Regions from separate parts of the Halomonas profundus genome, predicted to be linked through region 1. Evidence: predicted binding sites of a transcription regulator. Region 1 holds the regulator's gene; each other region holds the start of a gene.
The links. The regulator sigma-54, encoded in region 1, starts transcription at its own class of promoters, with help from an activator protein. The targets are predictions, from matches to a motif close to TGGCACNNNNNTTGCTNT.

Region 1 (7,829 bases):
TAAAACATTATCGAACATTGTACTATAACGCTACAAGGCATTACTGCACGAATGGGCTTTCCTATTGTTCAGGGTTATCAAAGTTGCAAAGGCTTGCTTACCCTCGCCTAAACCTGCTCTCGACACTGGTGATGCGGGTATGCCCCCAGGGAGTCGCCTCAATTACTGCCTATTAGAGGTGTCGAGATGTTATTCTTACCGGTTACTACTTGTATATTTTCACTTGTTAAGAGAAAACGCTATGCGCCAGCCTATCGCCCCCTCCAGCCTACTACGTGAAAGCGCACTGCGTACGCTACAAATCGAGCAGGCAGCGATTGGAGGCCTTCAGGCTAAGCTAGACGAAAGCTTTGATCGCGCCTGTGAGCTAATTCTCGCCTGCCAAGGTCGTGTCGTGGTGACCGGTATGGGCAAGTCGGGGCATATTGCTGGCAAGCTAGCGGCGACACTTGCCAGTACCGGCACGCCGGCTTTTTTCGTTCACCCCGGCGAAGCCAGCCATGGCGATCTAGGCATGATTACCCGCGCAGATGTAGTGTTGGCGCTCTCTAACTCGGGCGAAACTGCCGAAGTCACTGCTCTGCTACCACTGCTTAAACGCCTGGGCACACCGCTGGTCAGCATGACGGGGCGGCCCCACTCCACGCTTGCCAAGCACGCTGATGCGCACCTAAACAGTGGCGTCGAGCGTGAGGCTTGCCCGCTCGATCTAGCCCCCACCAGTTCCACCACCGCTGCCCTCGCCCTGGGTGATGCACTGGCGGTTGCGTTACTGGAAGCACGCGGCTTTACCGCTGAAGATTTTGCCCTCTCCCACCCCGGCGGCAGTTTGGGCAAGCGCTTACTGCTACGCGTTAGAGACCTCATGCACGACGGCGCACGCCTGCCCCAAGTCGCATTGGGCAGCCCGCTGCGCGACGCATTACTCGAAATTACCCGGCAAGGGCTTGGCTTTACCTGCGTAGTGGATAGCGAAGGACGATTAGCGGGGGTCTACACCGATGGCGATCTACGCCGCACGCTGGATCAATTCCATAATCTGCGCGACGTGCGCGTTGATGATGTCATGACCCGGCCGGGCAAGCGCATAGGCCCCGATATCCTGGCGGCCGAAGCGGTACGTATCATGGAAGAAAGCCGTATTACCGCGCTAGCGGTGGTTGATGAACAACAGCGCCCAATTGGGGCTCTACATATGCACGACCTGCTCGCCAGCGGCGTTATTTAACCCAGCGGCGCCAACACGACCTGCTTTACGAACTGATTGATATGGAGGTTCTATGACCCTACCTGCCTCGCTACTCGACCGACTCCGCCGTGTACGCCTGCTAGCACTGGATGTTGACGGCGTCCTTACCGATGGGCGCCTCTACTTTCAGGCCGATGGTATCGAAATCAAAGCATTCCACACCCAGGATGGCCACGGGCTAAAGCTTCTCAAACGCGTGGGCGTACATGTCGCGTTGATTACCGGGCGCGACTCCCCCATGGTTAGCCAACGCGCGGCGGCACTCGGCATTGACCATGTTCACCAAGGCTGTGAAGACAAGCTGGCCACACTGCGCGGGCTCTGCCAGCGCCTCGATATTGAACTAGAGCAGGTGGCTTATTGTGGCGACGACCTACCCGACCTAGCGGCTATCAAACGTTGCGGCGTCGGCATTACCGTGCCAAACGCGCCGGACTATATGCATACCCACGCCGACTGGACTACCGAACGCCTGGGTGGCCACGGTGCCGTACGTGAGATCTGCGATACGCTGCTTGAATCTCAAGGACACTGGGGCGCGGTGCTCGACACCTATCTGCACGGCCGCACGTAAATGTTTAAACGCTTTAAAGTACGCCTCTGGTTAGCCGGGCTAGTCATCGCGCTGGGGATTCTGCTGGTATGGCTTGACCCCCGCGGGCCTCAAGACACCAGCATCGATCCCGAAGCACAGGCTCAGGAACCTGGCCACGTGCTGGAAAATGCCGAGATTACCCTATTCGGGGATAACGGCAGTGTCATGCAGTCGCTAAAAACACCGCGCCTTATCCATACCCCGCAGCGCAGCGAAACCTGGACGGAAGAGCCCGAGGCAGTACTGTATGACAGCGAAAACCGTCAGTGGCTGGCCAGCGCCGCTGTAGGCACGCTCAACACCGCTACCCAAGCCCTGCTGCTGTCAGGTTCGGCTCGGCTGTTTGCACCAGATGAAGGCTGGCAGCTAGATACCGAGCTACTGCACTATGATGGCCTCGAGCAGCATGCATGGAGTGACACACCGGTATTGATGCAGCAACCGCCACAGCAAATGAGCGCTTCACATATGGACGTTTGGCTTAACACCAGCCAGGTTCGCTTAACGGATAATGTGCGCGGCACGCACCCCCCGGCCACACAACGCTAATAGGAACCGCCATGAAAGCCATGATTTCCCCAGCCCTGCTCTACACTGCACTGTTCGGTTTAGCGATACCTTTATCAGTGTTAGCCCAAACCAACTCATCTTCCCAACAAGCCCCAGTGGAAGTGGAAGCCGACCGTTTAGATCTTGATCAGCGGGCAGGCACAGCTGTTTATACTGGGGATGTGGACATTCGCCAAGGCGAAATGCAGCTGCGCGGCGAGCGGGTAGAGATCGAACGCAACGACGCGGGCGAACTCTCGACAGCCACCGCTACCGGTGAGCGCGCCTACTTGCGCCATCAAGGCGAAGGGCAAGAAGGCCCCACGGAAGGCTGGGCGCGGCGGATTATTTATCACGTCGCCGAGCGTCGCGTAGAGCTGATCGACCAAGCCGAACTGACCCAGCAAGAGGACACCTTTAGTGGCGGTCGCCTTGAGTATTTTATTGACCGAGAAGTGATTCAAGCGCGCTCTGACGTTGATGGCAGCGAGCCCCAGCGCATACGCATGACCCTTCAGCCTGAACAATAGGGAGCCTAGCTGTGGCCACTGCTGACACTGCGCCGATCAAAACCCTTTATGCCCACCACCTGGCTAAAAGCTACAAACGCCGCCGAGTGGTCAAAGACATCAATCTAGAGATATCCCAAGGCAGTGTCGTTGGCCTTTTGGGCCCCAACGGCGCGGGCAAAACCACCTCATTTTATATGATTGTTGGGCTGGTCAAATCCGACGCTGGCAAGGTGGGTATCGACGATGTGGATTTAACGCGCGCCCCCATGCACGAGCGCGCAGCCGCGGGGATTGGCTATCTACCTCAAGAGGCGTCTATTTTCCGCAAACTCTCGGTTGCCGAGAATATTATGGCGATACTCGAGACCCGCAAAGAGCTTAACCGCAGCGATCGCGAACAGCGCCTGGAAGCGCTACTCGAAGACTTCCATATCACCCATATTCGCGACAACCTGGGCATGAGCCTTTCGGGCGGCGAGCGCAGGCGTGTAGAAATAGCCCGCTCGCTAGCCACAGAGCCCGCTTTTATTCTGCTCGATGAGCCTTTTGCGGGCGTTGACCCCATCTCGGTAGGTGAGATTAAAACCATCATTCGTGCACTGAAACAGCGCCATATCGGCGTGCTGATCACCGATCACAACGTGCGTGAAACACTAGACATTTGCGATATCGCCTATATCGTCGGCGATGGGCAAATCATCGCCAGTGGCTCGCCCGCCTCGATTCTCACCAACCAAAAAGTAAGGGATGTGTATTTGGGCGCCGATTTTCGCCTGTAATGTTTTTGCCTTAATCGCCCCTAAATAGCGCTTTAAAACAACTTTACGACCAATGGCATGCTTATTGCACTTGCGCCAAGCACTCACTCGCACTAGGGTGGAGCATTCTGATTAACGAGTGGTTCTCAGATGGTCATGAAAGCTTCTCTCCAACTGCGTATCGGCACACAGCTGACCATGACGCCCCAGTTGCAGCAGGCCATTGCGCTGCTGCAACTCTCTACGCTGGATCTTCGTCAAGAAATTCAGCAGGCCCTCGATGCCAATCCCATGCTGGAGCAGGAAGATGAATTTAGTGAACAGGCTGTCAGCGAGCCTAAGGAAGAAGAGTGGTCAGAGAGCATCCCTACTGAGCTCTCGGTAGATAGCGACTGGTCAGATACCTATCAAGATATGGGAAGCCAGGGGGGCAGCAGCAGCGAAGGCCCCGACTTTGAGCGCCAGGCAGCCGGGCAGAGCCTTCATGGCCACCTGCTGTGGCAACTCGCCATGACCGATTTTAGCGCTCGCGAGCAGCTTGTCGCGGAAAGTTTAATCGACGCGCTAGACGCCAACGGCTACCTGACCCAGCCGCTCAACGACATCCGTGAAGGGCTTCGTGCCCAGGGCATTGACGGGCTAAGCCAACGCGAAGTGGAAACCATTCTACTCAAGCTCCAGCAGTTTGAGCCGACCGGCATATTTGCCCGTGACTTGCGTGAATGCTTGATGCTGCAGCTCGCCGCTCTCCCCGATAATACGCCACTGCTGGTTCCCGCCCGCCGCTTGGTGCGGCAGTTTCTCGAAGCGCTTGGCAAAGACGATATGCGTCTGCTGAAACGCCGTCTAGGGCTCGACGACGAACAGCTGGCCGATGTCATCCTGCTTATTCGCAGCCTAGACCCACGCCCAGGCAGCGCCTACGGCGACACCGATGACAGCTATGTCACCCCCGATCTAGTCGTCCGCCACGATAATGAAGGCTGGCATTTAGAGCTCAACCCCGAGGCCCTGCCACGGCTGCGCATTCAGCCCGACTACGCCAGCTTGATTAAGCGTGCGGATAAAAGCGATGACAACCAGTTTCTCAAAGAGCACTTGCAGGAAGCGCGCTGGTTGATCAAGAGCCTCTCTAGCCGAAACGATACGCTGCTGCGTGTTGGTCGCGAAATCATTACCCGCCAGATTGGCTTTTTAGAGCACGGCGAAGAAGCCATGAAACCACTGATACTGGCCGACATTGCCGAAGCCGTGGAGATGCACGAGTCGACTATTTCACGGGTAACGACGCAAAAATATATCCATACACCCCGTGGTGTGTTTGAACTCAAATACTTTTTCTCAAGCCAGGTGAGCGGTCAAGATGGCGACAGCCACTCCAGCACCGCCATCCGTGCACGACTCAAGAAACTGATTCAAGAGGAGCCGCCCGGCAAGCCGCTTTCAGACAGCCGCTTAGTGACGCTATTAGGCGAAGGAGGGATTCAAGTGGCGCGTCGTACGGTGGCGAAATACCGTGAAGCCATGGGCATTCCCTCTTCCAGTGAACGGCGTCGTTTGCGCTAACTTCGTTAACGTTTCAGGGAAACTCTCGACAAGGGCTTTGCAACGCGGCAAAAAGGGTTACAATCGAAGTACAGTCCGATGGATAAGGAGCACGTCAATGCAAGTAAATATCACTGGTCATCACGTAGAACTGACTGACGCCTTGCGTGACTATGTCAACGAGAAGCTTGAGCGTGTAGAGCGCCATTACGACAATATAACTACGGTGCAAGTCACCTTATCAGTGGAGAAAGAGCGCCAGCAGGCCGCCTGTACGCTGCACGCCGCAGGTGCTGACTTACATGCGGAAGCCCTAGACAGTGATATGTACGCCGCTATCGACGCACTAGCGGACAAAATCGACCGTCAACTCGTTAAACACAAGGAAAAAGCACAAGCTCGCGCCCAAGGCGCCGGTGTGCGTTAATTCAATGACGTTGGAAACCATACTCCCCCCGGAACGCGTTCTGTTCGACGTCCCCGGGGGCAGCAAAAAAAGGGTGCTGGAGTTTTACAGCACCTTTATCGCCCAAAATATCCCCAGCCTGGACAGCCAAGAAGTGTTTAGCCGTTTAATCGGCCGCGAGCGCTTAGGTAGTACGGGTATTGGTAACGGCGTGGCTATTCCTCATGCGCGTAGCCCCCACTGCAACGCCCCTATCGCTGGATTTTTGAAACTGGCTGAAGCGATCGATTTTGACGCTATCGACGGCGACCCGGTAGATCTGGTGTTTGTCCTGTTGGTACCCGAAGAGGCAGATGACACGCATCTCTCACTACTGGGTCAGGTAGCGACCATCATGAATGATGCGGACACGCGCCAGCAACTGCGTAAAGCAGCCAGCCAGCGCGAACTGCTTGAGCTGATTACCGCCAAAATTCGCGAGCAATCAGCGGCCTAAGGGTCTGAAACCCTGTTCAGGGCAGATCACAGCAGGTTATCCGCTCACCACCCTCAACGCAGCTTGATCAAAGCAAAGAGAGACTCTATGCAACTGGTGATCATTAGCGGCCGCTCCGGGTCAGGTAAATCTATCGCCTTGCAAGCGCTGGAAGATCTTGGCTACTACGCGATTGATAACCTCCCAGCTATGTTGCTGGGGTCGTTGGTGGATGAACTGCGTGACCAGGGCGACCGAGCACATTTAGCGGTGAGTATTGATGCCCGCAATTTGCCGGGAGCTCTGGAGCGCCTGCCCTCTTTATTAGACGAGTTGCGCCAGCGTAAAATCGTCTTTCAAGTTATTTACCTGACCACCGATGCGCGCATACTGCTTGAGCGTTACTCAGCAACGCGTCGCCGTCATCCGCTGACCCGCGATAGCGAAATGACGCTGGAAGAGGCGATCAATAAAGAAGAGACGACGCTAGAGGATATTCGCGATCTGGCCGATCTATTGATCGATACATCACGATTATCGGTGCACGATTTACGCCGTCGCATTACCGACCAAGTAGCCCATCAGCGGCGCGACAAGCTGACGCTAACGCTGGAATCGTTTGGGTATAAACGCGGCGTACCGTTAGACGCCGACCTGGTCTTCGATGTGCGCTGCCTGCCAAATCCGTACTGGGATCCAACGCTGCGCCAGTTCACTGGCCGCGACGCGGAAATCGTGGCTTTTTTGAACAGCTATCCGATTGTTGATGCCATGAGCGACGACATCTTGGCCTGGCTAGAGCGTTGGCTACCCGCTTACCAGAATAGCCAACGTAGCTACATGACTATCGCGATTGGCTGTACTGGTGGCCAGCACCGCTCGGTCTATATGGCCGAGAAGTTAGCGGAAAAATTGACTCCTAGCATGGGCGAAGTTCAACTTCGCCACCGCGAACTGGGTCTGCACTACACCATAAGCGAACAGTTGGCCGCTCCCCTCGTCAGCGCTTCCACACCTAACGAGCGGCCAGAGACCTCTTAAGCGCGTCTATCCATTAATGACACCACTCGGCGAAAAGGAACCAGGGTGCCAGAACGCATACTTACACTTACCAATCAACGCGGGCTACACGCTCGCGCGGCGACAAAACTGGTCAAATGCGGCCAACAGTTCACGGCAAAAATACGCGTTTACAAACAGCAACAGGCCGCCGACGCCGCCAATATCATGTCACTGCTGATGCTTGCCGCACCTTGTGGCACCGAGCTTAGAATCACCGCCGAAGGCGATGACGCCGAACAGGCGCTTGAAGCGATTCAAGCGCTGTTCGACGCCCGCTTTGAGGAGGATCAGTAAGCCGCCGCTTGGCTTGTTAGTCCCCCGCCACGGTCATGGCATCAATCAACCAGCTACCCGTGTGAACACTGCCACGGGTATCAGTGTCATCGCCAATACCTACTAAGCCAGCAAACATCCGCTCCAGGTTTCCGGCAATGGTGAACTCTTCGACCGGGTACTGCACCTTTCCATTTTCGACCCAAAAACCTGCTGCACCGCGGGAATAGTCACCGGTCACACCGTTGACACCTTGGCCCATCAACTCAGTCACCCAAATACCCCGCCCCATCTCTTGCAACAAGCTTTCGCGTGATTGCAGTGGCGTTGCTAAACGCACGTTACGTGCCCCACCGGCATTGCCCGTGGTTTGCATATCGAGACGACGAGCGCTGTAAGAAGAGA
Region 2 (7,829 bases), 2.3 Mb from region 1:
AGTGGCGGAATAATGACGCGCATAGCCTGGGGAATGATGATTAGGCGCAGCACTAGCTTGCGCGGCAAGCTCAATGCCTGGGCGGCTTCCGTTTGGCCATGGGGGATGGCTTGGATGCCCGAGCGCACAATCTCCGCAATGAAGGACGCGGTATAGATAGACAGCGCCAGCCACAGAGCCAAAAATTCAGGGATAATGGTGATACCACCGCCGAAGTTAAAGCCGCGCAGTACCGGCATCTCCCAGGTCACCGGTACACCGGTAGCGACCAGTACCAGCAGCGGTAGGCCAAAGATAATCACCAGCGACATCCAGAAAACCGGCAGGCGCTTGCCGGTGGCTTCGTGGCGGCGCTTGTTCCACATGACCAGTGCGATGCTGGCAATAATGGCCACCACGAAGGTAGCTGGGATAAGACCAAACCCTGACTCGAACAGCGGTTGAGGCAGGTACAGCCCGCGCACGTTCAGGAAAATGGCTTCGCCAAAGGCCATGCTCTCTCTAGCGCTGGGTAACGTCCGCAGTACAGCAAAGTACCAGAAGAAAATTTGCAGCAGCAGCGGGATATTACGAAACGTTTCGATATAAGCGTTGGCTAGCCGAGCGATCAACCAATTGGGCGATAGCCGCGCGATACCGACGATAAAACCAATAATCGAGGCAGCTAACACCCCCAATCCACCGACTAGCAGCGTATTGAGCAAGCCAATCACAAAAGTGCGGCCGTAGGTACTTTGGGAGGAGTACTCGATTAAGCTTTGACCAATACCAAAGCCGGCTGTGTTGCCCAGGAAGCCAAAGCCAGTGGTAATGCCGCGAGCATTCAGGTTGGCTTGGGTATTGCCGATAATATAGATCAGGAAAGCCGCGACAACGGCGACCAATATAAGCTGAAAAATAAGTGCGCGCTTAGCGCGGTCTCGCCAAAACGGCGGCTTGTGGCCAGCGGGGCGAACGTTAGGTCTTACAGACATGGATGGCGTCTCCGCTACACGGAAGGTCAATCAAATGGCCCGCCACGACCTTTAAACAGATACCTGTGAAGAGGGCGGCGGGCCGGGGTCAAGCGAGACGCTTAGCGAATCGGGGGAGCGTACTGGAAACCACCGTCGGTCCACAGGGCGTTAACACCGCGCTCAATTTCCAGCGGCGAGCCCATGCCCACGTTGCGGTCGAAGCTTTCAGCGTAGTTACCCACTTGGCTAATAATGTTGTAGGCCCAATCTGCTTCTAGGTTCATGCCTTCACCGTAGTTGCCGTCTTGGCCTAGCAAGCGAGCGATGTTGGGGTCTTCAGAGTTAAGCATTTCTTCAGCGTTTTCACTGGTGACACCGTACTCTTCGGCGTTAATCATGGCGAACAGCGACCATTTCACAATGTTGAACCAAAGATCGTCACCCTGACGAACCACAGGGCCTAGTGGCTCTTTGGAGATAACGTCAGACAGGATCATCGAGGCTGAAGGATCGTCTAGCTGAATACGTAGCGCCGCTAGCTGAGAGGTATCGGAGGTTAGCACGTCACAGCGGCCGGCCTGATAGCCACCCACGGTTTGCTCAGAGGTATCAAATACGATCGGGTTGAATTCCATGTCGTTAGCACGGAAGTAGTCAGCTAGGTTCAGCTCGGTAGTGGTGCCAGACTGAATGCAGATGGAGGCGCCGTCGAGTTCATCAGCACCGGTAATACCCAGGTCACGGGATACCATGAAGCCCTGGCCGTCGTAAAAAGTAACCCCGGTGAAGTTCAGGCCCAGAGTAGTATCGCGGGTGGTGGTCCAAGTGGTATTACGTGATAGAACGTCGACTTCACCTGATTGCAGGGCGGTGAAGCGCTCCACGGCGTTGAGTGAAATATAGTTGACGGCTTCTGAGTCGCCGAGTACCGCTGCTGCTACTGCGCGGCAAACATCAACGTCCAGGCCTTGCCAGTTACCGTCGTCATCCGGTGCTGAAAAGCCCGGCAAGCCATCGCTCACACCACACTGAACGGCGCCACGCTCAATGGTATCTTCCAGGGTGTCGGCTTGAGCAGTTGCCATTCCCGCCAGGCTAAGTGAGCCAGCGGACGCCAGAAGCGCTAAGTGTTTTTTATTGAACATCTAGTTTCCCTCGAAGTTATTGGAATCAGCTATTGAAATCAGTTATTGAAACCAGTAGTTGAAATAGTTATGCATGCCGTAGCATGTCACTAAACCTAGCAAGGAAGATGCCAACAAGGGTACAGGCGTTAATTCAGCGCTTTTCAACGCTACTCAACGAATTCGAGACGAAGGTCTAGGTGCAAAAAGGTTACTGCCCACCTCGCATTGCACCGTTATAGGGCAAGCTGAGGTGGGCGGTAACACAAAGGCAGTTATTAGGCGTGGTTTACTCGGCTGCGAATGCCTTGCGCATAAACGGCGGGAGGGCGAGCGCACCGCGATGGGCGTCAACGCTATAGTATTCAAGCGGCAAGTCGTGGTTGGTGGCTGCCTGCTCGCGGAACGTATTCACGTCGGTGGCTTTACCCGCCAATGTTACGCTCCACCAGCCTGAAGGATATACCGGCTGCGGGAAGGGCAGCGTGGCAACGCTGTCAAAACCGGCTTTCAACATGTCGTTGCGCAGCTCTCGGATGATCGAGCCACTGTGGTAAAGCGGTGATTCGCTCTGCTGCACCATTACGCCGCCGCTTTTCAAAATACGGTGGCAGCGCTTGAGAAAATCGGTTTTAAACAGCCCTTCAGCGGGCCCAACCGGGTCGGTGGAGTCGATAATCAGCACATCGATGCTCTCATCAGGTGCATCGTCCACCCACTTGACGCCGTCGGCGAACAGCAGTTCAGCGCGGGGGTCGTTATTCGACGCTACCAACGACGGGAAGAAGCGCTCAGAGGCCTTGGTGACCTCTTCGTCGATGTCAATTTGGGTAACTTTCTCGACACTCGGGTGGCGCAGCACCTCTTTTAAGGTGCCGCAGTCGCCACCGCCGATGATCACCACACGTTTGGGATCTTGGTGGGTAAACAGCGCCGGATGCGCAATCATCTCATGGTAGAGGAAGTTATCGCGATCAGTCAGCATCACGCAGCCGTCCAGCACCATTAGGTTGCCGTAGGTCTCGGTGGCGTAGACCTCTAGATGCTGGTATTGGCTCTGTACATCCAGCAGTTTTTCAGAGATCTTCAGTGAGAAAGCGCTGCCGTGGCTATCAAAGACTTCGGTAAACCATTGGTCGTCGCGTAAATCGCTCATCAATTGGCTCCTGAGTGCTGTGCATTTGTGTGCGTTGGAATATCGCGGTGATACTGTGGGCTTAATTCGTGCAGCGCCTCCATAAAGGCAGTGACGTTGTCGGGGTTGGTAAACTGGCTGATTCCGTGGCCCAGGTTAAACACGTGGCCAGGGCCATGGCCGTAGCTTTCCAACACGCGGGCTACTTCAGCGCGGATAGCCGAGGGGCGGGCAAACAGAACGTTGGGATCAAGATTGCCCTGTAGCGCCACTTTGTGACCAACCCGGGCACGGGCATCGGAAAGCTCGGTAGACCAGTCGATACCCAATGCATCGGCACCGGCGCAGGCGATATGCTCAAGCCACTGGCCGCCGTTTTTGGTGAAGAGAATCACCGGTACGCGGCGGCCGTCGTGTTCGCGGATCAGTCCCGAAACGATCTGCTCCATGTAGCGCAGCGAGAACTCAAGGTACGCAGGGGTAGAGAGTGCGCCACCCCAGGTATCAAAAATCTGCACCGCCTGGGCTCCCGCGCGAATTTGGGCGTTCAGGTAGTCAGTTACCGCATGCGCCAGCGTATCCAGCAACTGGTGCATGGTATCCGGGGTATCGTAAAGCATGGTTTTCAGATGGCGGAAGTCCTTGCTGGAGCCGCCCTCCACCATGTAAGTCGCCAGCGTCCAGGGGCTGCCTGAGAAGCCGATCAGCGGCATGCGGCCGTTCAGCTCACGACGAATGGTCGACACCGCACGCATCACGTAATCCAGGTCGCGCTCGGTGTCGGGCACGCTTAGAGCGGCGACTTCTTCCTGTGTACGCACGGTTTTGCGGAATTTTGGGCCTTCGCCGGTTTCAAAATAGAGCCCCAGGCCCATGGCATCTGGAATGGTCAGAATATCTGAAAACAGAATGGCTGCATCCAGCGGGTAACGCTCCAAGGGCTGTAGGGTGACTTCGCAGGCCAGGTCATGGTTGCGGCACAGATCCATAAAACTGCCCGCATCGGCCCGGCTGGCGCGGTATTCCGGCAGGTAGCGGCCCGCTTGACGCATCATCCACACCGGGGTGCGGTCGACGGGCTGGCGCGCTAGTGCGCGAAGAAAGCGATCATTTTGCAAAGGTGTAGTGGTCATAGACACTTGCTCTTAGGAAATTTGCCCGCATCGTATTGGAAACCGTACTTGGGAGCGTACTTGAAACCGTTTTGGGGATCGTATGAGGGCAATTGTACTTGAAGATAGGTGTTAGGGCGGCGTACTCGATGGCAAAAATCGTCGCACCCGGCCAATTTTTCTCCATTATTTAGTCGCCTTGTCAGCGTGAGGCGGGCGCCGCTTCCTGTTAGAATACTGACCCACTTTGCCAACACTGGTGTGGTTAACTGGTTTGGTCAATCAGCGAGGTAACCTGTGACCATTCGCTTCATTGCCGCTTCCCGGCTGCCCACGCCCTGGGCAACGTTTACTATGCATGGCTTCGAAGATGAGGCTACCGGCAAGGATCATATCGCCTTAACGTTGGGTGATGTGACCGGCGGCGAGCCGGTGTTGGGGCGGGTGCACTCCGAGTGTTTGACCGGTGACGCTCTCTTCTCCATGCGCTGCGACTGTGGCTATCAGCTCCAGGAAGCGCTAAAACGCATCGCTGAAGAGGGCCGCGGCGTGCTGTTTTACCTGCGCCAAGAGGGGCGGGGAATAGGCCTGTTAAACAAAATTCGTGCCTACCACCTGCAAGATCAAGGTGCTGATACGGTCGAGGCCAACGAGCAGCTCGGTTTTGGCGCCGACATGCGCCGCTATGATCTGTGCGTGCCGATGCTTAACCATTTGGGCATCACAGCGTTAAGGCTGATGACCAACAATCCGCGCAAGGTGGATGCCCTCACCCGCGACGGCGTGAATGTCGTCGAACGTTTGTCGATCACCACCGGCCTGAACCCTCATAACGAGCAGTATCTCTCAACCAAAGCGGGCAAGCTTGGCCATATGATGGCCCTGGATGACTTCACTCACGCCAGCGATGTGGATATTGAGCGCAAGGGGTGATACGAGTGGGGGATGGCATGCGAGGAGCGCTCCAGGATGAACGCCGTCAGTAAGGAGCAGTACAAGCAGTATAAACAGCAGCGTGAAAACCTTCCCGAAGAGCAGGGCGAATTCAGTGTATTCGAAGAGTGGCTGCACAGTATCACCCACGGTATCGGTGCTGTGCTCAGTTTGGTGGGAATGGTAGTACTGTTGGTTGCGGCGAGCTACGCCGCCCATGTCGACCCGTGGAAAATTGTCAGCCTGAGCCTGTACGGCACCACGCTAGTCCTGCTTTATACCGCCTCTACCCTTTACCACGGCATCCCTCATCGGCGCTGGAAGCAGCGCTTTCAGTTACTTGATCACTGCGCGATTTATTTACTCATCGCAGGTACTTACACGCCCTTTTTACTCGTCAATATGCGCGGCACTACAGGCTGGGTTTTGTTTGCCGCCGTGTGGTCGCTGGCGTTGGTGGGCATTGCCTGCATACTGCTATGGCCTCAACGTTTTTCGATATTACGTGTGGCGATTTATCTGCTCATGGGCTGGATGATCGTGCTGGCATCAGGAGAGATGGCGGCGAGTCTTTCAACGACCGGCATTGCCCTACTGGCCGCGGGAGGAATTACCTACACGCTAGGGGTGATCTTCTACGCCGTGCGTGCGATCCCCTACAACCATGCGATTTGGCATCTATTTGTAGTGGCTGGCAGCATCTGTCACTACTTTGCTGTTTATAGCGCCGTTCTACCGCACGTTTCAGCTGCTTAATGGTTAATCGCTCGACTTCGAATCATTGCCTGCTTGAACCCGCCTGTAAATTAGATGGTTTTTAAGGGGTTAAAAATACCTGTAACTCGCAGTTTCCCACTGTAGACTAAACGTTAAACTTAAGTTTTAGGATGTTGAGCCGACAGTAGTATCAGGTTTAGATGCAGACCTTGGTGTATTTAACGCCGTGCATCCTGAAAAAACACAGTGGGTTCGTATAATGATGTCTATTGCCACACCCAAAACGACATTCAATAAGCTTTTCCAACAAGAGGATTGTCATGAGCACTGTTAACAACGCCCACGACACGACGATGCCGTCGGTACTGGGCAAAAAAGACAGTACTGATGAGATGGTGCATCGCATAGGCCACTTAACGCGCCTACTGCGGGACAGCATGAAAGAGCTGGGCCTAGATCAGCAGATTAGCCAGGCGGCGCAGGCAATACCGGATGCTAATGACCGGCTCAACTACGTTGCCTCAATGACGGAGCAGGCCGCAGAGCGGGCATTGAATGCCGTTGAGCGCGCTCAACCGGTGCAAGACAGCCTTGAAGAAGAAGGCGCTGCGCTTAATGAGCGCTGGCAGGCGGCGGCAGCTAAGCTCGCGGCAGTAGAAGGTGATGCTAAGCTCGTCGAGGATACACAGAACTTTTTGAGCAGTAAGCTTCCCACCGCAACCGGGGCTACTCAAAAAGAGCTGCTTGAAATCATGATGGCCCAAGACTTTCAGGATCTCACCGGTCAGGTGATTAAGAAAATGATGGAAGTCATCAAGCTCATCGAAGAGCAGCTTGTTCAGGTGCTGGTCGATAATGTTCCTCACGTCACCGACGGCGTTAAGATGGAAGATGACCGCGATGAACATGCCAAGCTTCGTAACGGGCCGCAGGTGAACCAAAATAAGACGGATGTGGTGGCAGGGCAGGATCAAGTAGACGATTTGCTTGATGACCTTGGCTTTTAAGCAACGCCCGACTAGTTAAAAAACCGTTGCCACATACTGCCAGCAACGGTTTTTAAAGCGTTTAGATGTTGATTAACTCTCTGCTGCTGCCTGCTCTTTTTCGATTGCTCTAGCCATCGCGGCGCGCTGAATATGGCGTTCGCGATAGGCCAATAGCGGTTCGGGTAAGCGGTGCTTCATGCTGACCGCCCACGATAAGGTATGGGTTAAAAACAGATCCGCAAGGGTAAAGGTGTTACCCACCAAGTTTTCTTGCCCGTTGTAGCGGCGCTCCAGCGCGCTTAGCGCACGCTGAAACTCCCATGCGCAGACCGGCAAAATAGCGGGAACGCGTTTATCTGTGGGCAGGGCAAACTTATGCTTGGCTTGATTCCACAGTGGCTGCTCCATTTCGGTGACGATAAAGCTGAGCCACTGGTCGACCTGAGCGCGAGCGGCAGGGCTGCTGGGTAGGAGGGTGCCGTCGCCATATTGCTCCGCTAGATAACGGCAAATCGGCACTGATTCAAATAGCGATACTTCTCCATCTTCAAGAACTGGCACCTTGCCATCCGGGTGACGCGCCAAATGCGCGGCTGTTTGCCCCTCGCCTTTATCCAGCGCCACATGCTGGCACTGATACTCTAGGCCTAACTCTTCAAGTGTCCACGCTGCTCGTAGCGAGCGGGAGTGGGGGAATGTGTATAGCGTGATCATTACGGCTCCTTAGTACCCTTAATCTTCTCGTTGTTGTCTTTGCGACGGTTTTTTTCTAAATGTAGTAGAGGCCTAACAGGCTGCACTGCAACCTATAGAATTAAGCTTAAATGCCCCTGAATAAGCGCTGGTTATAAATGTCTTGGCGA
Region 3 (7,829 bases), 2.3 Mb from region 1:
TATGGAGAAAGAGGCCATTTTGCAGTCGATCCACGAGGGTATTCTGGCGGTTAATCGTGAAGGTCATATTACCTTGGTCAACCAGCAGGCGCGGCGCTTTCTCAACCTGGACGATGAGCATGTGCTGCTGGGGCAGCCCATCCGCGAGGTCGTGCCCAATTCGCGGCTATTGGAGGTGCTCCGACGCGGAGAGCAGGAGTTCGACCAGGAGATGTGGCTGGGCGATCACCCGGTGGTGGTCAACCGCGTGCCGATTCTGCACGAAGGCGAGATTGAGGGGGCGGTGGCCACTTTCCGCAGCCGTCGCGAAATTGTCGATCTTTCCCACGCGCTTACCCAGGCCAGCCGTGATGTGGATATGCTGCGTGCCCAGGCCCACGAGTTTTCCAATAAGCTCTATACCATCTCAGGATTACTGCAGTTAGAACGCATCGAGGAAGCTCTCGCGCTGATCCATCAAGAAACCGAACGCGCCCAGGCGCAGATGAGCTTTTTAATGCGCAACGTGGCCGACGCCGTGCTTAGCGGTACGCTACTGGGTAAACTTACCCGGGCGCGGGAGCTGGGCGTAGCGTTGGAAGTCGATGAGCAAAGCTCGCTCTCCTGCCCGCTAACGCCCACCGGCCAAGAAGTGATGATGAGCGTGGTGGGTAACTTGCTGGACAACGCCTGCCATGCAGCGCTGAATGGGCCGAGTAAAGCGCCCAAAGTACGCCTGTTTTTCACCGATTTGGGGGAGCAGCTGTTGATCGAAGTGGAGGACAACGGGCCCGGAGTACCTGCCCAGCTCGCCGAATCGATTTTCCAGGAAGGCTTTTCGACCAAAACGGGCAAACACCAGGGCATTGGCCTGGCGCTGGTAGCCAGGCTCTGCCGCCAGCACGGCGGCGCCGTGACTCTGGAAGAGAGTGAACTAGGCGGGGCGTGCTTTATCGCGGTGCTCGATCGCTCGCTCTGCGCGCAGCCAGACCAGCAGCAGTCTCAACAGCGCTCTCAACAACAATTCCAAAAGTACCAAAAACAGTGACCACGACAGCTAGGGAGGCAGGCAATGTCTGATGGGCAGTACGGTATTTTGGTCGTTGAAGACGATTTTCGCATTGCCGATATTCACAGGGCCTTTATTGAACAGAGCGATGGCTTTTATGTGGTGGGCATGGCGCGCAATGGCAGTGAGGCCAAAGCCATCATGGCCGAGCAGGCCGCTAGCATCCATTTGATTTTGCTCGATGCCTACCTGCCTGATGTTGAAGGGCTGGAGCTGCTATGGGCGATTCGCCGCGACTATGTGCATGTGGATATCGTCATGGTCACCGCCGCACGAGAAGTGGAAACTATCAGCGAGGCGCTGCGTGGCGGGGTGTTTGACTACCTTATTAAGCCCATTGAAGCCACACGCATGACCCAAATGCTGACCCGCTTTCGTCGCGAGCGTGAAGCCTTGGCCAACCGTGCCGAGATGAATCAGGATGAACTGGACTCCGTGCTGGCGCGCCTGAAGCCCGGCGAGCCGTTGCGTGCTAAAAGCCAAACCCTGCCTAAAGGTATTGATCGGCTGACGCTGCGCCGGGTGATTGATGCCCTGGCCGACGCACCCGACTCACTCACCGCCATGCAGATGGCACGCATCATGGGTGCCAGTCGCTCAACCGCCCGCCGTTATTTAGAGTTTTTAGTTGCCGAGCAGGCGGTGAGTGCTGAGCTGGGCTATGGTGATGTAGGGCGGCCTGAGCGCCGCTATCGGCTGTTGGAGGCAGCACACGAGTGGCTGGCTTCTCTATAAGCGCATGCTATAAGTAAGTCGGCGTGAACAAAATGAACAAAATGCCCATAAAGAACATTTTGTCTTTTATGCGCACAAGCTTGTCGGTCAGGGGCGTGGTCTTCTAACGTTCGCGGCGTGCAGTCTCACAATAAGAAGCTTTAAACAACAAACTCATCACACAACAAAACTGATACGTGGAGAACGCCATGATTCTCAAGCCTGCCTTTAAATATATAACCCTGCTGGCCCTTCCACTAGCGGCTGTTACAGCCTTCTCTAGCACTGCCGCTGCCTTCGAACCGGAGGGTAAGGTGGAATGTATCGCTCCGTCCGATCCCGGCGGCGGCTGGGACTTTACCTGCCGCAGTGTGGGTAATGTCATGCAGGAGCTTGATCTAGTACCGGCGAATGTACAAACCATCAATATGGCTGGCGCTGGTGGCGGTGTGGCGTTTGCTCATACTATAAGCAAGCGCGCCGGTGACGACCATCTGCTGGTAGCGGCGTCCACGGCTACTACGACTCGTCTGGCTCAAGGACAATTCCCTGGGCTGACCGCCGATCAGGTCAATTGGATCGGTGCTCTAGGTGCGGATTACGGGATTATCGCCGTAGCCGCTGATTCCGAGATCGATGACCTGAATGAATTGATGGACTCACTTAAGGAAGACCCGCGTAGTGTCAAGTTCGCCGGCGGTAGCGCTAAGGGCGGTTGGGATCATCTTAAAGTGTTGATTGCTGCTCAGGCAGCCGATGTCGAGAATCTTCCGCGCATTGCCTACCTTTCGTACAACAATGGTGGTGAAGCGTTAACCCAAGTGATCGGCGGGCACGTAGACGCCTTTACCGGTGATATCACCGAAGCCCAAGGGTTTATGGAGTCTGGCGACTTGCGCGTCCTAGCGGTACTCTCCGAAGAGCGCCTACCGGGAGACCTGTCTGATATCCCCACCGCACGCGAGCAAGGCATCGACGCCCTTGGCCCCAACTGGCGCGGCTTTTATATGCCTGCGGATGTCTCCGAAGAAGCTAAAGCGTATTGGACCGATGCCATGGACACTATTTACCAGAGTGAAGAGTGGCAGAATGTCATGGCTCAAAACGGTTTGATGCCTTTCCACATGACCGCTGGTGAGTTTGAAGAGTTTGTACTCAACCAGATCAGTGACATTGAACAGCTCTCTAAAGATATTGGATTGATTCAGTAATGACTTTCAATGACCGCATCTTTGGGGTCTTGATGATCGTCCTGGCCGTTGCGTACGGCTGGGCCGCGACTCAGTTCCCGGAGCCGTTTGGTGGGGCCGAAGCCGTCGGCCCTGACACTTTTCCGAAATTGCTGGCCGTGGTGCTGGCAATTTCCAGCCTTTATTTGATTGTACGCCCTGATCCCGACAACGCCTGGCCTTGGAGCCGTACGGGTGTCGAGCTAATCATCGCCGTGGTGGTGCTGATCTTTTACGCCATGCTGCTTCAGCCGCTGGGCTTCATTATTAGCACTACGCTTGCCGTGGGAACGCTTTGCTGGCGCATGGGGGCTCGGCCGTTCAATGCTTACATGACCGGGGCAGTCTCGGCAGTAGTCGTGTACTTTCTGTTTAGTTTTGCACTTGATCTCGCCTTACCGCTGGGTCTGTTGTCATTCCTGGAGGTGAACTGATGGAAACTCTAGGTTACCTAATGGATGGTTTTGGCGTTGCTCTGCAACCCCATAACCTGATGTTCGCCTTGCTAGGTGCTTTTCTTGGCACGTTGATCGGCGCTTTGCCGGGGTTAGGCCCTGCCAATGGCGTGGCCATTCTGATACCGCTGGCATTTAGTTTAGGGCTCGCTCCAGAAACGGCTCTGATTATGCTGACGTCAGTGTATGCGGGTGCCATGTACGGTGGGCGTATCTCATCGATTCTGTTAAATATTCCCGGCGATGAACCGGCCATGATGACCTGTCTTGATGGTTATCCTATGGCCCAGAAGGGCAAGGCTTCCGAGGCGCTGGCGATCTCTGCGGTGGCCTCTTTTATCGGTAGTCTTATCGCCACTATTGGTTTGATCTTGCTGGCACCATTGTTGGCTAACTTTGCTTTAACGTTCGGCCCTGCGGAATATTTTGCGCTCTTCCTGCTGGCGTTCGCTACCTTAGGCGGTATTACCGGTAAAAACCCCATCAAAACAGTGGTTGCCGCCTGTATTGGTCTAATGATCGCCACGGTGGGTATCGACAATACCGGTGTGCAGCGCTACACCTTTGGGGTGCTCGAACTTTTTGAAGGCGTGGACTTCATCATTGCTATCGTCGGTCTGTTTGCCATTTCCGAGCTGCTCTTCTTCATCGAAGAGCGTGCAGGCGGTGGTAAAGAGAAGATGAAGGTCAACAAACTTTCGCTCTCCTGGAAAGATATCCGCGAAATTCTTCCCACCAGTTTTCGCGGTGGGGTGCTAGGGTTTGTCGCCGGGGTGCTGCCTGGTGCTGGTGCTTCGTTGGGTAGCTTCATCAGCTATACCCTTGAAAAACGTGTGTTGGGTAAGAAAGGCTATTTTGGACAAGGCGACCCGCGTGGTGTGGCTGCTCCAGAATCTGGCAACAACGCTGCTTCGAGCGGTGCTCTGGTTCCCATGCTAACCCTAGGTGTGCCGGGTAGTGGTACTACTGCAGTACTCTTAGCGTTGTTGATTTCGCTCAATATTACCCCTGGGCCGCTGATGTTCACCCAGAATGCCGACATCGTCTGGGGCGTGATCGCAGCACTATTGATCGGTAACTTTTTGCTGCTGATCCTTAATATTCCGTTGGTGGGCATCTTCGTCAAGCTGCTGTCCGTGCCGCCGATGTACTTGCTGCCGATCGTCACGATGATTGCCTTCGTGGGTATCTACTCGATCAGTAACACCATCTTTGACCTCTACTTTATGGTGGCCTTTGGGGTGGGTGGTTATGTCCTGCGCAAGCTTGAGATTCCGCTGGTGCCAGTGATTCTTGGCTTGTTGTTGGGGCCAGAGATGGAGAAGAATCTGCGCCATGCCATGGATATCTCCGATGGCGACTGGATGATTCTTTGGGATAGCGGTCTGGCTATCGGCCTTTGGGTTTTTGCTGGATTGGGCTTGATCCTGCCTTATATTGTGGGCCCTCTGCTGCGTCGTGGTATGAAGGCAACCCCCAATTCAGGTTCGCCTGAAAGCGATTAAATACTTAAAGAAGTAATGTTGAGCAACGGGGCGCCGACGAAAGTCGGCGCTCTTTTTTTATTTCCGTTTTTGACGGGTAACAAAGAGTGGTTCTGTAACTGATAAGTAATCACTGGGTTGCTGTTATGTATTTTAAAAGCCCGCGTATCTAATTGGTGCACCGAATCTTATTGGTGCATTGGCAGGGTGCTTTAGCTGCTTTTCTGCGCTTTATTTTGGTGCATATTGAGAAAGTCGAGATTTTCTGATGATTATTAAGTGGCTGATTAGATAGCTATAAGACAACTTTGTGCCAATCTGGCGCACCCCTTGCAAGAGCTGTTGGCTAGTAGACGTATTGGGGGGAGCTAACACAACCACCCCAAGTGCGAAGCCAATCATCAAGCCCCGGTCATAACAAACCCCAGTCATAAGGGGCGCAAGGAGATTAACAATGCACACTCTCAAACGCTCGACACACCCTCGCCCATACCTTTCAAGTGGCCGTTTCGCGACCGCTTTACTCACCACTGCCATCATGGGGGTCAGCACCCAGGCTATCGCCCAGGACGACGACCCGATCAAAGTTGGTATCCTGCACTCCCTCTCCGGCACCATGGCGATTAGTGAAACTGTCCTCAAAGACACCGTCGAAATGCTTATCGAGCAGCAGAACGAAGCCGGTGGTTTGCTGGGCCGTCAGTTAGAGGCCGTGGTGGTTGACCCGGCGTCTAACTGGCCGCTGTTTGCCGAACGCGCCCGGGAGCTGCTGGATCAGGAAGAAGTGGACGTGATTTTTGGCAACTGGACGTCGGTTTCGCGTAAATCCGTACTGCCCGTCGTAGAGGAGCTCAACGGGCTGCTGTTCTACCCGGTGCAGTATGAAGGCGAAGAGTCTTCTGAAAACGTCTTCTACACCGGCGCAGCGCCTAACCAGCAGGCGATTCCTGCGGTTGAATACCTTATCAACGAAGTCGGTATCGAGCGCTTTGCGCTAGTGGGTACCGACTATGTCTACCCGCGCACTACCAACCGTATCCTCGAGGCCTTCCTCAAGGATGAACACGGCATCGCGGATGAGGACATCATGGTCAACTACACGCCGTTCGGTCACTCCGATTGGCAAAACATCGTGGCGGAAATACGTCGATTCGGTGAAGAGGGTAAACCGACCGCCGTAATCTCGACGGTTAACGGCGACGCTAACGTGCCGTTCTATACCGAGCTCTCCAACCAGGGTATCGACGCTGCGGATATTCCGGTCATCGCCTTCTCCGTGGGCGAGCAGGAGCTCACCGGTATTGATACCGGGCCGCTGGTAGGCCACTTGGCTGCCTGGAACTACTTCATGAGCGTCGATAACGACGACAACTACGACTTTATCGATGCCTGGATCGAATACACCGGCGACGATATGGCGGTGACCAACGACCCGATGGAAGCACACTACATTGGCTTCAATATGTGGGCCGAAGCGGTTCGCAAAGCGGGCACCACGGATGTCGATACGGTGAAAGACGCCATTATCGGTGTAACCGTACCTAACCTCTCCGGCGGTTATGCGGCGATGATGCCCAACCACCACATCACCAAGCCGGTGTTGATCGGTGAGATTCAGGACAACGGCCAGTTCGATATCGTTTGGCAGACGCCCTCTACCGTGGCGGGCGACGCCTGGTCTGACTACTTGCCTGGCTCCCGTGACCTGATTGCCGATTGGCGCAAGCCGATGGAGTGCGGCAACTTCAACGTCGTGAACGGCTCGTGCGGTGGCAGCACCGCAGCAGAAGAAGCCGAAGCGGCGCTCGCTGAGTAAAAGCTCCTGTAGTGAGTAATACTGATCCCTCGTCCCTAGGCTGAAGCCCAAGTGGCGAGGGAGCACGCTAACTCCCCCTCTTTAGATAACCAAAGGAAGAACCCCATGAGGCGTTTCCTTTCCTTAGGGCTGCTGTGCCTACTGTTGTTAAGCATCACAGTGACCGCCCAAGCACAAACGAGCTCCACGAATACTGCCGACGATGCGGCCGCGCTCGAACTGTTGGAGGCGCTGGACGTTGAGTCTTACGCCGCCAAAGGCGAAGCTATCACCGCGATTTTGCAAAGCGACGACGAACGCGCCCGAGACTGGTTGCAGGCCTTGCTGGATGGCCGCTTGCAGCGCACCGAAGACGGCCGGTTCGTGCTGGTGCTAGAGAACCGCGGCCGCGACTGGCCGGTGGCCGATGTCCTAACCGGCGAAGCGCTGGGCGAGATGTCCCGTCGTGATCTGGAGCGTATCGGCATCAACAACAACCTGCGTAATCAGTTGCGCAGTGCCATCGCGGTAGTTGACCTTTACTCGCCTAATGTGGAGCGCCGCCGCACCTCGGCCGAGCGCCTGTTAGGGGAAGTAGATGGTGAGCTGGTGCCCACTCTCGACGACTTGATCGAACAGGAAGAGGACGAGCAGGTGCGTTACCGGCTGACCCAGGCCGTGGCGATCTACCGCGCCGAAGCGGGCGAAATGGCTGGGGTCGAAGCGCTGGACGGCAGCCTACACCCCCGTTCCCGCGTGGCATTGAGCCGGGCAGCCAATAGCGATGATCCCGTCGTCGCCAATGCCGCTGCCGCTTCTCTGGCGGGCATTGAGCAGCAACTCAAAATCAATCGTGGTCTGGAAACGCTCTATTTCGGCTTGAGCCTCGGCTCAGTGCTGGTGCTAGCTGCCATTGGTCTGGCGATCACCTTCGGGGTCATGGGCGTGATCAACATGGCCCACGGCGAGCTGATGATGCTGGGCGCCTACACCACCTGGGCGATGCAGCAACTGCTGCCCGGCCAGCCTGGGCTGGCGTTGATTCTATCGATTCCCGCGGGCTTTATGGTCGCTGCTCTGGCGGGTGTGGCGATCGAGCGCGGT
Region 4 (7,829 bases), 2.3 Mb from region 1:
GTCGTGGCTGACATAAATCACCGGGATTTTAATCTGATGCGTCAATCGAGCAATGAAGCGCAAGAGTTCTTGCTTGCGTGGGCCATCCAGCCCTGAGAGAGGTTCATCCATTAGCAGTAGCTGAGGGTCGCTCAGTAGCGCTCTACCTATAGCGACCCGGCGTGCTTCACCGCCCGAAAGTGTGCCTGGAACCCGCGAGAGTAGATGCCCGATGCCGAGCAGTTCGACAACCTCATTAAAGCGGGGAGTTGCTCGTTTAGGCATGCCGTAGGTCAGGTTGCCTTGCACGCTATAGTGAGGGAAAAGACGTGCTTCCTGGAAAACAACACCAATACGCCTTTGGTGAGCCGGTACATTTAGGCTCTGCTGGGTGTCTAGCAGTATCTGGTCGCCTAGTTGCAGTTTACCTACGTCAGGTTTATCAAGTCCTGCAATAATACGCAGCAGACTAGTTTTTCCACTTCCTGATATTCCGAAAATGCCGGTCACGCCGCTAGCGGGCAGCGTTAATGATGCTTGCAACTGGAAGTTGCCAAGGCGCTGTTCAACAAAAAGCGATAGTGATGAATTGAGAGGTAACACAGAGAGCGTTGGGTTAATGGGCATCACGTTCCTTTAAACGCTGCTGGGTGCGGCGTGCTAGCCATTCAGAGGCAATTAACGAGAGCAGGGCAATAATGATGGCGAGAAAACATAGCCGTGCTGCAGTGGCTTCCTGACCGGGCATCTGAATGAGTGTATAGAGTGCCAGTGGTAACGTGCGCGTTTCGCCAGGGATATTGGAGGCGAAAGTGATTGTGGCACCGAACTCGGAAAGCGCGCGGGCAAAAGCCAGTACTGTGCCAGTTAGCAGTCCGGGGATCGCCAGTGGCAATGTGACAGTGGCGAATACCCGCCAACGATTAGCTCCTAGCGTGCTGGCGGCCGCTTCGAGTTTGGGGTCAACGGCCTCAAGGGATAAGCGCAGCGCCCTGACTAGCAGAGGAAACGCCATGACGCCACTAGCAACGGCTGCCCCTTGCCAAGTGAATGGCAACGATACGCCGAAGCTGCTGTGAAGCCATTGGCCGATTACCCCTTGCCTGCCCAAACCTGTTAATAGTAAATACCCCACAACGACAGGCGGTAGAACCAATGGTAAGTGTATTAAACCATTGACTAACGCTTTCCCGCGGAAATGGTGACGGGCTAGCCACCAAGCGACGGCAATGCCCGGCGGCAATATCCATGCAACTGCCGCTAAGCCGATCAGCAAGCTTAGCCGAATAGCCTCCCACTCTGCTGGAGAAAGTATCATGGTGTACTGATGCTTGTATCAAAGCCGTGCTCGGCAAATATATCAAGGGCTGCTCCACTGGTAAGCCACTCCCTTAGCGCTACAGCAGCTGTATTTTGCTCGGCATCAATCAGGGCAATGGGGTAAGTAATGGAATCGTGGCTAGCGAGTGGAAATAACCCAAGTACTCTTACGGCATTGCTGGCAAAAGCATCCGTTTGATACACCACGCCTACTGGTGTTTCTTCGCGCTCTACTAGCGCTAATGCAGCACGCACATCATTGCCACGGGCTAAGCGCGGTGCCAGGGCTTCCCATTCGCCCAGGGTCTCCAACGCTTGTTGGGTATAGATACCTGCCGGCACATGGTCTGGGTCTCCCACGGATAGGCGGTCGCGCTCGCCTAATAGAGTCTCAATAGCGATGCCTTCCCCAGGAGAAAATTGCATTGGCACGCTACTACTGGCACTCACTAGCGCCAATCGATTTTGCAGTAAATCCCTACGCTGCTGGACATTGATGCCCTGATCTTCAAGCCAATCCATCCATGTGACATTTGCCGAAAGAAATAACTGTGCAGGACTGCCGTTGGCAATTTGTCGAGCAAGGGTAGATGACGAAGCATAAATGACGGTTACATCAACGTCATTATTGGCTTCATAAACGGCAATGGCATCGTTTAGGGCATTGGTCAGCGACGCCGCGGCAGCAATGTGCACATTGTCGCTCGCGACTGCCGATGCCGCTGGAAAGCTAATTAGAATAGCGCTGGCTAGCAGGCACTTGTTAACAAAGCCGGTAGGCATTATTCCACCCCGTTATTTCCATTTGGATATAGCGGGAGATTACAGAACACCAAACGTTTATTCAATGACAGATGGCTGCGGCTTGATGGTGGTCAATGATTGTCTTACGAGGAAGCATCAGGAAGTGAGAGAAGCGCTAGCAGCGCTTTTGCATCGTCAGACTGTGCTATTACTAACTGTTTTTCCAGGGCTCGATAGTGGGTGAGCACTTGCTTACCCGTCTCGGTCAGGTATGCCCCACCACGAGAGTTTCCACCGGAGCTAGTTACTACCAGGGGGGATAAAAAATAGCCGTTCATAGTTTCGAGCAGTTGCCAGGCTTTTTTATAACTCATTTTCAGCACACGGCCCGCTGCGGAGATTGAGCCGGTTTGATCAATCATTTCCAAAAGGTCAGCCTTGCCAGGGCCAATCACAACATCGTGGTTTAACGCTAAGCGCAACTGGAAGGTGGGGGCAGGGTGATGGGTGCGTGTCATTTTTGAGCTCTGTTTATGACTATGTGTCCATCAGTTTAACAACGATAAAGTGTGCAACGCTTACCATTTATTGGTCGTCAAACAATAATTCTCTGCTGAGGCTGGCGAGCTAGAGTTCATGCCAATGTTGATAATTGCTCTGATTTGGTGCGCTTGTTCGTTTTTATGTTCTTTTTTGGTGCTTGAAGTAATTGGCGGGTAATAGATAAAAGACACAAGCTGTTGTCCTTTAAGAGGAATATCTTTTTTCACCATTTTGGCGCATTAATTGCAGTGGTTAGTGAAAAGCTCACTGTAAGGAAGCGATAGCCACCCATGATTCTGAGCGATATCGCCAACCCCCACATCGCCTCTGGACACCGCTTCGATGCAGGCCGCCATTGGGCGGCTTCGTTAGCGCTCACCTTCGCCCATCGCGACGGCGCCACGCGCATGGTGCAGGCGCGCCATCAGGGACCACTGCGGGTGCAGCGCCCTTTCTATCCCGAAGGAAGCGGTGAGGCTTGCCATGTTTATGTGCTTCACCCGCCGGGCGGGCTAGTCAGCGGCGATGCGCTTACCATTAGTGCCCATGTAGAGAGCGGTGCCCATGCGCTGCTGACGACCCCGGCTGCCAATAAACTCTATAAAGCCGACAGCCAGGGCGTAGCCTGGACGCAGCATACCCGGTTGAGCGTTGAAGATGACGCGACACTTGAATGGCTGCCCCAGGAGACCATCGCCTTTGATGGTTCCAAGGGTGAACAGCGCACCCAAATTGACCTTCACGGCAGCGCCCGTTGCCTGGGCTGGGAAGTGATGGCACTGGGCCGCCCGGCCAGCGACTTACCCTATGTTTCCGGGCGTATTGAGCAGCACTTCCGCTTAACCCTGGATGGCAAACCGCTGTGGCTAGAGCGCCAACCGCTAGACCCACTACACCCACGCTTTGCCGGGCGCTGGGGGCAGGGTGGTGCCACGGTGCAGGCCACGCTCTGGGCAGTGGGGATTGCCGACGCGCCTGCTGCCATTGAAGCCTTGCGTGAAGCGCTGCCGGATAACCCGCGCTGGGCGGTCACCGTCCGCCACGGTGTTCTGCTGCTGCGCTATTTAGGCAACTCGCGTAACGAAGCCTGGGCGTTATGCGAACAGGCTTGGCAACTGCTGCGCCCCCGCTGGATCGAGCGTGAAGCACATACACCACGAATTTGGCTAACCTAATTAGCATCACTGCGATGCACTGCTGGAGACACATTCCATGGAATTAACCCCAAGAGACAAAGACAAGCTGCTGCTGTTCTCAGCCGCCCAATTGGCGGAGCGCCGCAAGGCGCGTGGTTTAAAACTCAATTACCCGGAAGCGGTGGCGCTGATCAGCTTCGAGATTATGGAAGGCGCCCGGGATGGCCGCAGCGTAGCGGACTTAATGAGCTATGGTCGCGAAATCCTTAGCCGTGAGGATGTGATGGACGGTGTCGCCGAGATGGTCGACGAGGTGCAGGTGGAAGCCACTTTCCCCGACGGCACCAAGCTGGTCACTGTCCATACGCCTATTGTGTGAGGGGTTAATTGTGAGGAGTGAGGGGTGGATTGTGAGGGGTGAGGAGTGAATAGTTAGGGGTGAGTAGTAGTGGGTTACGCACCCCTCATACCTCTCTCTTTACACCTCACACCTAACACCTCACAAAAAAACAAAGGAGCAACCAAATGATTCCCGGTGAGTACAAGTTAAAAGAAGGTGATATCGAGCTGTGCGCGGGACGTGAGCGGATTAGCGTCGAGGTGGCCAATACCGGCGACCGCCCGATCCAGATCGGCTCCCACTACCACTTTGCCGAAGCCAACCCGGCGCTGGTGTTTGATCGCGACAAAACCCGAGGCTTTCGCCTGGACGTGGCCGCAGGCACGGCGATTCGCTTTGAGCCTGGCCAGACCCGCGAAGTCACGTTGATTCCCTTTGTGGGCAAGCGCGAAATTTACGGCTTTCGCGGCGATGTCATGGGCGCGCTCGACGGAGGTAAACAATGAAACCGGTTAACAAGATCAGTCGGCAAGCCTATGCCGATATGTACGGCCCTACGGTGGGCGACCGCGTGCGCCTGGGCGATACCGAGCTTTGGATCGAAGTCGAACAGGATGCCACCCACTACGGCGATGAAGTGAAATTCGGTGGCGGCAAAGTCATCCGCGACGGCATGGGTCAAAGCCAGCGCGCCGACGACACGGTAATGGATACCGTGATTACCAACGCGCTGATTCTGGATTGGTGGGGTATCGTCAAAGCCGACGTGGGCATTCAAAATGGCCGCATCGCCGCGATTGGCAAGGCAGGCAATCCTGACGTACAGCCTGATGTTGAAATCGTCATTGGCCCCGGCACCGAAATCATCTCCGGCGAAGGGAAGATCCTGACCGCGGGCGGTATCGACTCCCATATCCACTTTATTTGCCCCCAGCAGGTCGAAGAAGCGCTGATGAGCGGTATCACCACCATGCTGGGCGGTGGCACCGGTCCGGCGGCTGGTACCAACGCAACCACCTGTACCCCCGGCGCTTGGCACATCGGTAAGATGCTGCAAGCGGTGGACGATATGCCCATGAATATCGGCTTTCTGGGCAAAGGCAACGCCAGCCTGCCTGAGTCCCTAGAGCTCCAGCTCCAAGCAGGCGCCATGGGCCTCAAATTGCACGAAGATTGGGGCACCACGCCTGCCTCGATCAATAACTGCCTTAACGTCGCTGATGCCTACGATGTGCAGGTGGCAATTCACACCGACACCCTGAATGAGTCGGGCTTTGTGGAAGACACCCTGGCCGCGTTTAAAGAGCGCTGTATCCATACTTACCACACCGAAGGCGCTGGCGGTGGCCACGCCCCGGATATCCTCACCGCCTGCTCGAAAGCCTATGTACTGCCGTCATCCACTAACCCAACGCGGCCCTACACCGTCAACACCATCGACGAACACCTCGATATGCTGATGGTGTGCCACCACCTGGATCCCAATATCCCCGAAGACGTGGCCTTCGCCGACTCACGCATTCGCCGGGAAACCATCGCCGCCGAGGATATCCTCCACGACTTGGGCGTGATCTCGATGATCGCCTCTGACTCCCAGGCCATGGGGCGGGTCGGTGAGGTGGTCTGCCGCACCTGGCAAACCGCCCACAAAATGAAGGTGCAGCGCGGCCTGCTGCCGGAAGATGAGGCCCTGGGGGCCGATAACCTGCGCGCCAAGCGCTATATCGCCAAGTACACCATTAACCCTGCGATCACCCACGGTATCGCCCATGAAGTCGGCTCCATCGAAGTCGGTAAGCTGGCGGATCTGGTGCTGTGGAAACCGGCCTTCTTTGGCGTGAAGCCGGCGATGATGATCAAAGGCGGCATGATTGCAGCGGCGCCCATGGGCGATCCTAATGCCTCGATTCCCACCCCGCAGCCGGTGCATTACCGCTATATGTTTGGTGCTTTCGGCCGTGCGGCCAGCCAAACCCGGCTCAGCTTTGTCAGCCAGGCCGCGCTGGATGCGGGCATCAAAGAGAAACTGGGGCTAAATAGCGAACTCGCGGCGTGCAAAAACGTGCGCCAAGTGCGCAAGCAGGATATGAAGCTGAACGATGCCTGCCCCGATTTGACCGTCGACCCGCAGACTTATGAAGTGCGCTGCGATGGCGAAATTTTAACCTGCGAGCCTGCCACTGAACTGCCGCTGGCCCAGCGCTACCATTTGTTCTGAAAAAGTGGGCGACACCTCCACAGTCAGGTTAGCCGGGGTAGCTCGTAGTGAGGGTCTTTTGCCATGGATGGCAAAAGTAGCTTACAAGGATGTATTTACAGCGCCCTCACGTAGAGCTACCCCGGCTAGGCCGCGAAAATTTCAATGGGACGATAGCAATGCTGAAACTGATAGAACGTTTAGGGCCAGTGGAGGAGAGCGCCGCTAGCGATACGCTCACGCTGCCCTTTGAGCTACGTATTCGCGGGCGCTTAAAAGCCCAAAGCGATAGCGGTCGCGAACTGGGTCTGTTTCTGGATCGCGGCCCGGTGCTGCGCAGCGGCGAAGGTCTAAAAGCCGAAAGCGGCGAAGTGGTGCGTGTCTGCGCCGCGGTAGAACCGGTGGTTACCGCGCGAGTGAGTACTGGCTTACCGCTGGCACGGCTGGCCTACCACCTGGGCAATCGCCACGTACAGCTGGCGCTGGGTGAAGATGACAAAGGCGGCTGGGTGCGCTTCCCGCCGGATCATGTACTGGAAGAGCTCGCCGAGCTGTTAGGTGCCGAACTAGAGCACCACAACGCAACGTTCGACCCGGAGCCGGGTGCTTATAACCAAGTAGGTGGCGGACATTCACATGGTCATTCGCACGGTCATTCACACGACCACGATCATGACCACTCGCATGAGCACCACCATGCCCACTGAACTCACTGCGCTAGAAAGCCAAAGTGATGAGCTAGCGCTGCTAGGGCTGATGCAGTTGGTGAGCCCAGCGTTACCCATCGGCGCCTTTGCCTTTTCCCAAGGTCTGGAAAGCGCCTTTGAGCTGGACTGGGTGCGCGATGAAGCCAGCCTCGCCGAGTGGCTAAACGGTGTGCTGGAAGATGGCTTAACCCGCTGCGAACTGCCAGTGCTGGCGCGGTTGCATGATGCGTTTGGTCAGGCGTTTGGCCAGGCGGACATGGCAGAAGGTCGTAAATCAATTGCCGCGTGGGATGAGTGGCTGGCTGCTACCCGGGAAACCGCCGAGCTCGCCGCCGAAGATAGCAGGCTGGGCGCCTCGCTAAAACGCCTACTGGGCAGCTTGAACTTGTTGCCTAGAGAGCAGCAGTTGCAAAGTGAGGGATTACTCCCACCCTTGCTTCCGCCCCAAGCAGGTTATGTAACGCTGTTTGCCTACACGGCCCACGTCCGTGGCGTGTCTGTTCGCCAAACGCTGCTGGGGTTTGCCTGGGCGTGGATGGAGAACCAGCTAGCGGTGGCCTGTAAAGCCTTGCCGCTTGGCCACACCGCTGCCCAGCGATTAATTGAACAACTGCGCCCCGCGCTAGTGAATGCCGTTAATCAGGCACTTACGCTGGATGATGAAGAGCTGGGCCCGGTGCTGCCCGGCCTAGCACTGGCTAGCGCCTTGCACGAAACCCAATATTCGCGCCTGTTTCGAAGTTAGATGACCTAGAAGTTAACGAGGAGAGAACAATGACTCACTGTTTACGCGTTGGTGTGGGTGGCCCGGTTGGTTCCGGCAAAACTGCACTGCTCAAGCAACTCTGTTTAGCGCTGCGTGA

Region 2: a site for sigma-54 is predicted at 2,197-2,214, ahead of LMS44_RS22320 (amino acid ABC transporter substrate-binding protein). Genes of this name have one in related genera too.
Region 3: a site for sigma-54 is predicted at 5,250-5,267, ahead of urtA (urea ABC transporter substrate-binding protein). Genes of this name have one in related genera too.
Region 4: a site for sigma-54 is predicted at 2,819-2,836, ahead of LMS44_RS22055 (urease accessory protein UreD). Genes of this name have one in related genera too.

What each region holds. Positions count from the first base shown of each region.
Region 1 covers NZ_CP086344.1:1,936,405-1,944,233, reverse strand. The annotation lists gene LMS44_RS08625 (KpsF/GutQ family sugar-phosphate isomerase) at 242-1,228, shown strand; gene LMS44_RS08620 (KdsC family phosphatase) at 1,281-1,823, shown strand; gene lptC (LPS export ABC transporter periplasmic protein LptC) at 1,824-2,393, shown strand; gene lptA (lipopolysaccharide transport periplasmic protein LptA) at 2,405-2,923, shown strand; gene lptB (LPS export ABC transporter ATP-binding protein) at 2,935-3,684, shown strand; gene LMS44_RS08600 (RNA polymerase factor sigma-54) at 3,814-5,229, shown strand; gene hpf (ribosome hibernation-promoting factor, HPF/YfiA family) at 5,327-5,635, shown strand; gene LMS44_RS08590 (PTS sugar transporter subunit IIA) at 5,640-6,110, shown strand; gene rapZ (RNase adapter RapZ) at 6,198-7,130, shown strand; gene LMS44_RS08580 (HPr family phosphocarrier protein) at 7,176-7,445, shown strand; gene pmbA (metalloprotease PmbA) at 7,462-7,829, opposite strand, start outside.
Region 2 covers NZ_CP086344.1:4,904,082-4,911,910, reverse strand. The annotation lists gene LMS44_RS22325 (amino acid ABC transporter permease) at 1-974, opposite strand, end outside; gene LMS44_RS22320 (amino acid ABC transporter substrate-binding protein) at 1,076-2,101, opposite strand; gene speE (polyamine aminopropyltransferase) at 2,370-3,236, opposite strand; gene hemE (uroporphyrinogen decarboxylase) at 3,236-4,348, opposite strand; gene ribA (GTP cyclohydrolase II) at 4,625-5,260, shown strand; gene trhA (PAQR family membrane homeostasis protein TrhA) at 5,297-6,016, shown strand; gene cheZ (protein phosphatase CheZ) at 6,298-6,984, shown strand; gene LMS44_RS22290 (glutathione S-transferase family protein) at 7,057-7,680, opposite strand; gene LMS44_RS22285 (RES family NAD+ phosphorylase) at 7,787-7,829, opposite strand, start outside.
Region 3 covers NZ_CP086344.1:4,874,466-4,882,294, reverse strand. The annotation lists gene LMS44_RS22175 (ATP-binding protein) at 1-1,027, shown strand, start outside; gene LMS44_RS22170 (response regulator) at 1,052-1,783, shown strand; gene LMS44_RS22165 (Bug family tripartite tricarboxylate transporter substrate binding protein) at 1,972-2,973, shown strand; gene LMS44_RS22160 (tripartite tricarboxylate transporter TctB family protein) at 2,973-3,425, shown strand; gene LMS44_RS22155 (tripartite tricarboxylate transporter permease) at 3,425-4,951, shown strand; gene urtA (urea ABC transporter substrate-binding protein) at 5,385-6,746, shown strand; gene urtB (urea ABC transporter permease subunit UrtB) at 6,852-7,829, shown strand, end outside.
Region 4 covers NZ_CP086344.1:4,851,415-4,859,243, reverse strand. The annotation lists gene modC (molybdenum ABC transporter ATP-binding protein) at 1-606, opposite strand, end outside; gene modB (molybdate ABC transporter permease subunit) at 596-1,294, opposite strand; gene modA (molybdate ABC transporter substrate-binding protein) at 1,294-2,082, opposite strand; gene LMS44_RS22060 (winged helix-turn-helix domain-containing protein) at 2,187-2,561, opposite strand; gene LMS44_RS22055 (urease accessory protein UreD) at 2,877-3,761, shown strand; gene LMS44_RS22050 (urease subunit gamma) at 3,799-4,101, shown strand; gene LMS44_RS22045 (urease subunit beta) at 4,248-4,568, shown strand; gene ureC (urease subunit alpha) at 4,565-6,280, shown strand; gene ureE (urease accessory protein UreE) at 6,439-6,966, shown strand; gene LMS44_RS22030 (urease accessory protein UreF) at 6,956-7,711, shown strand; gene ureG (urease accessory protein UreG) at 7,741-7,829, shown strand, end outside.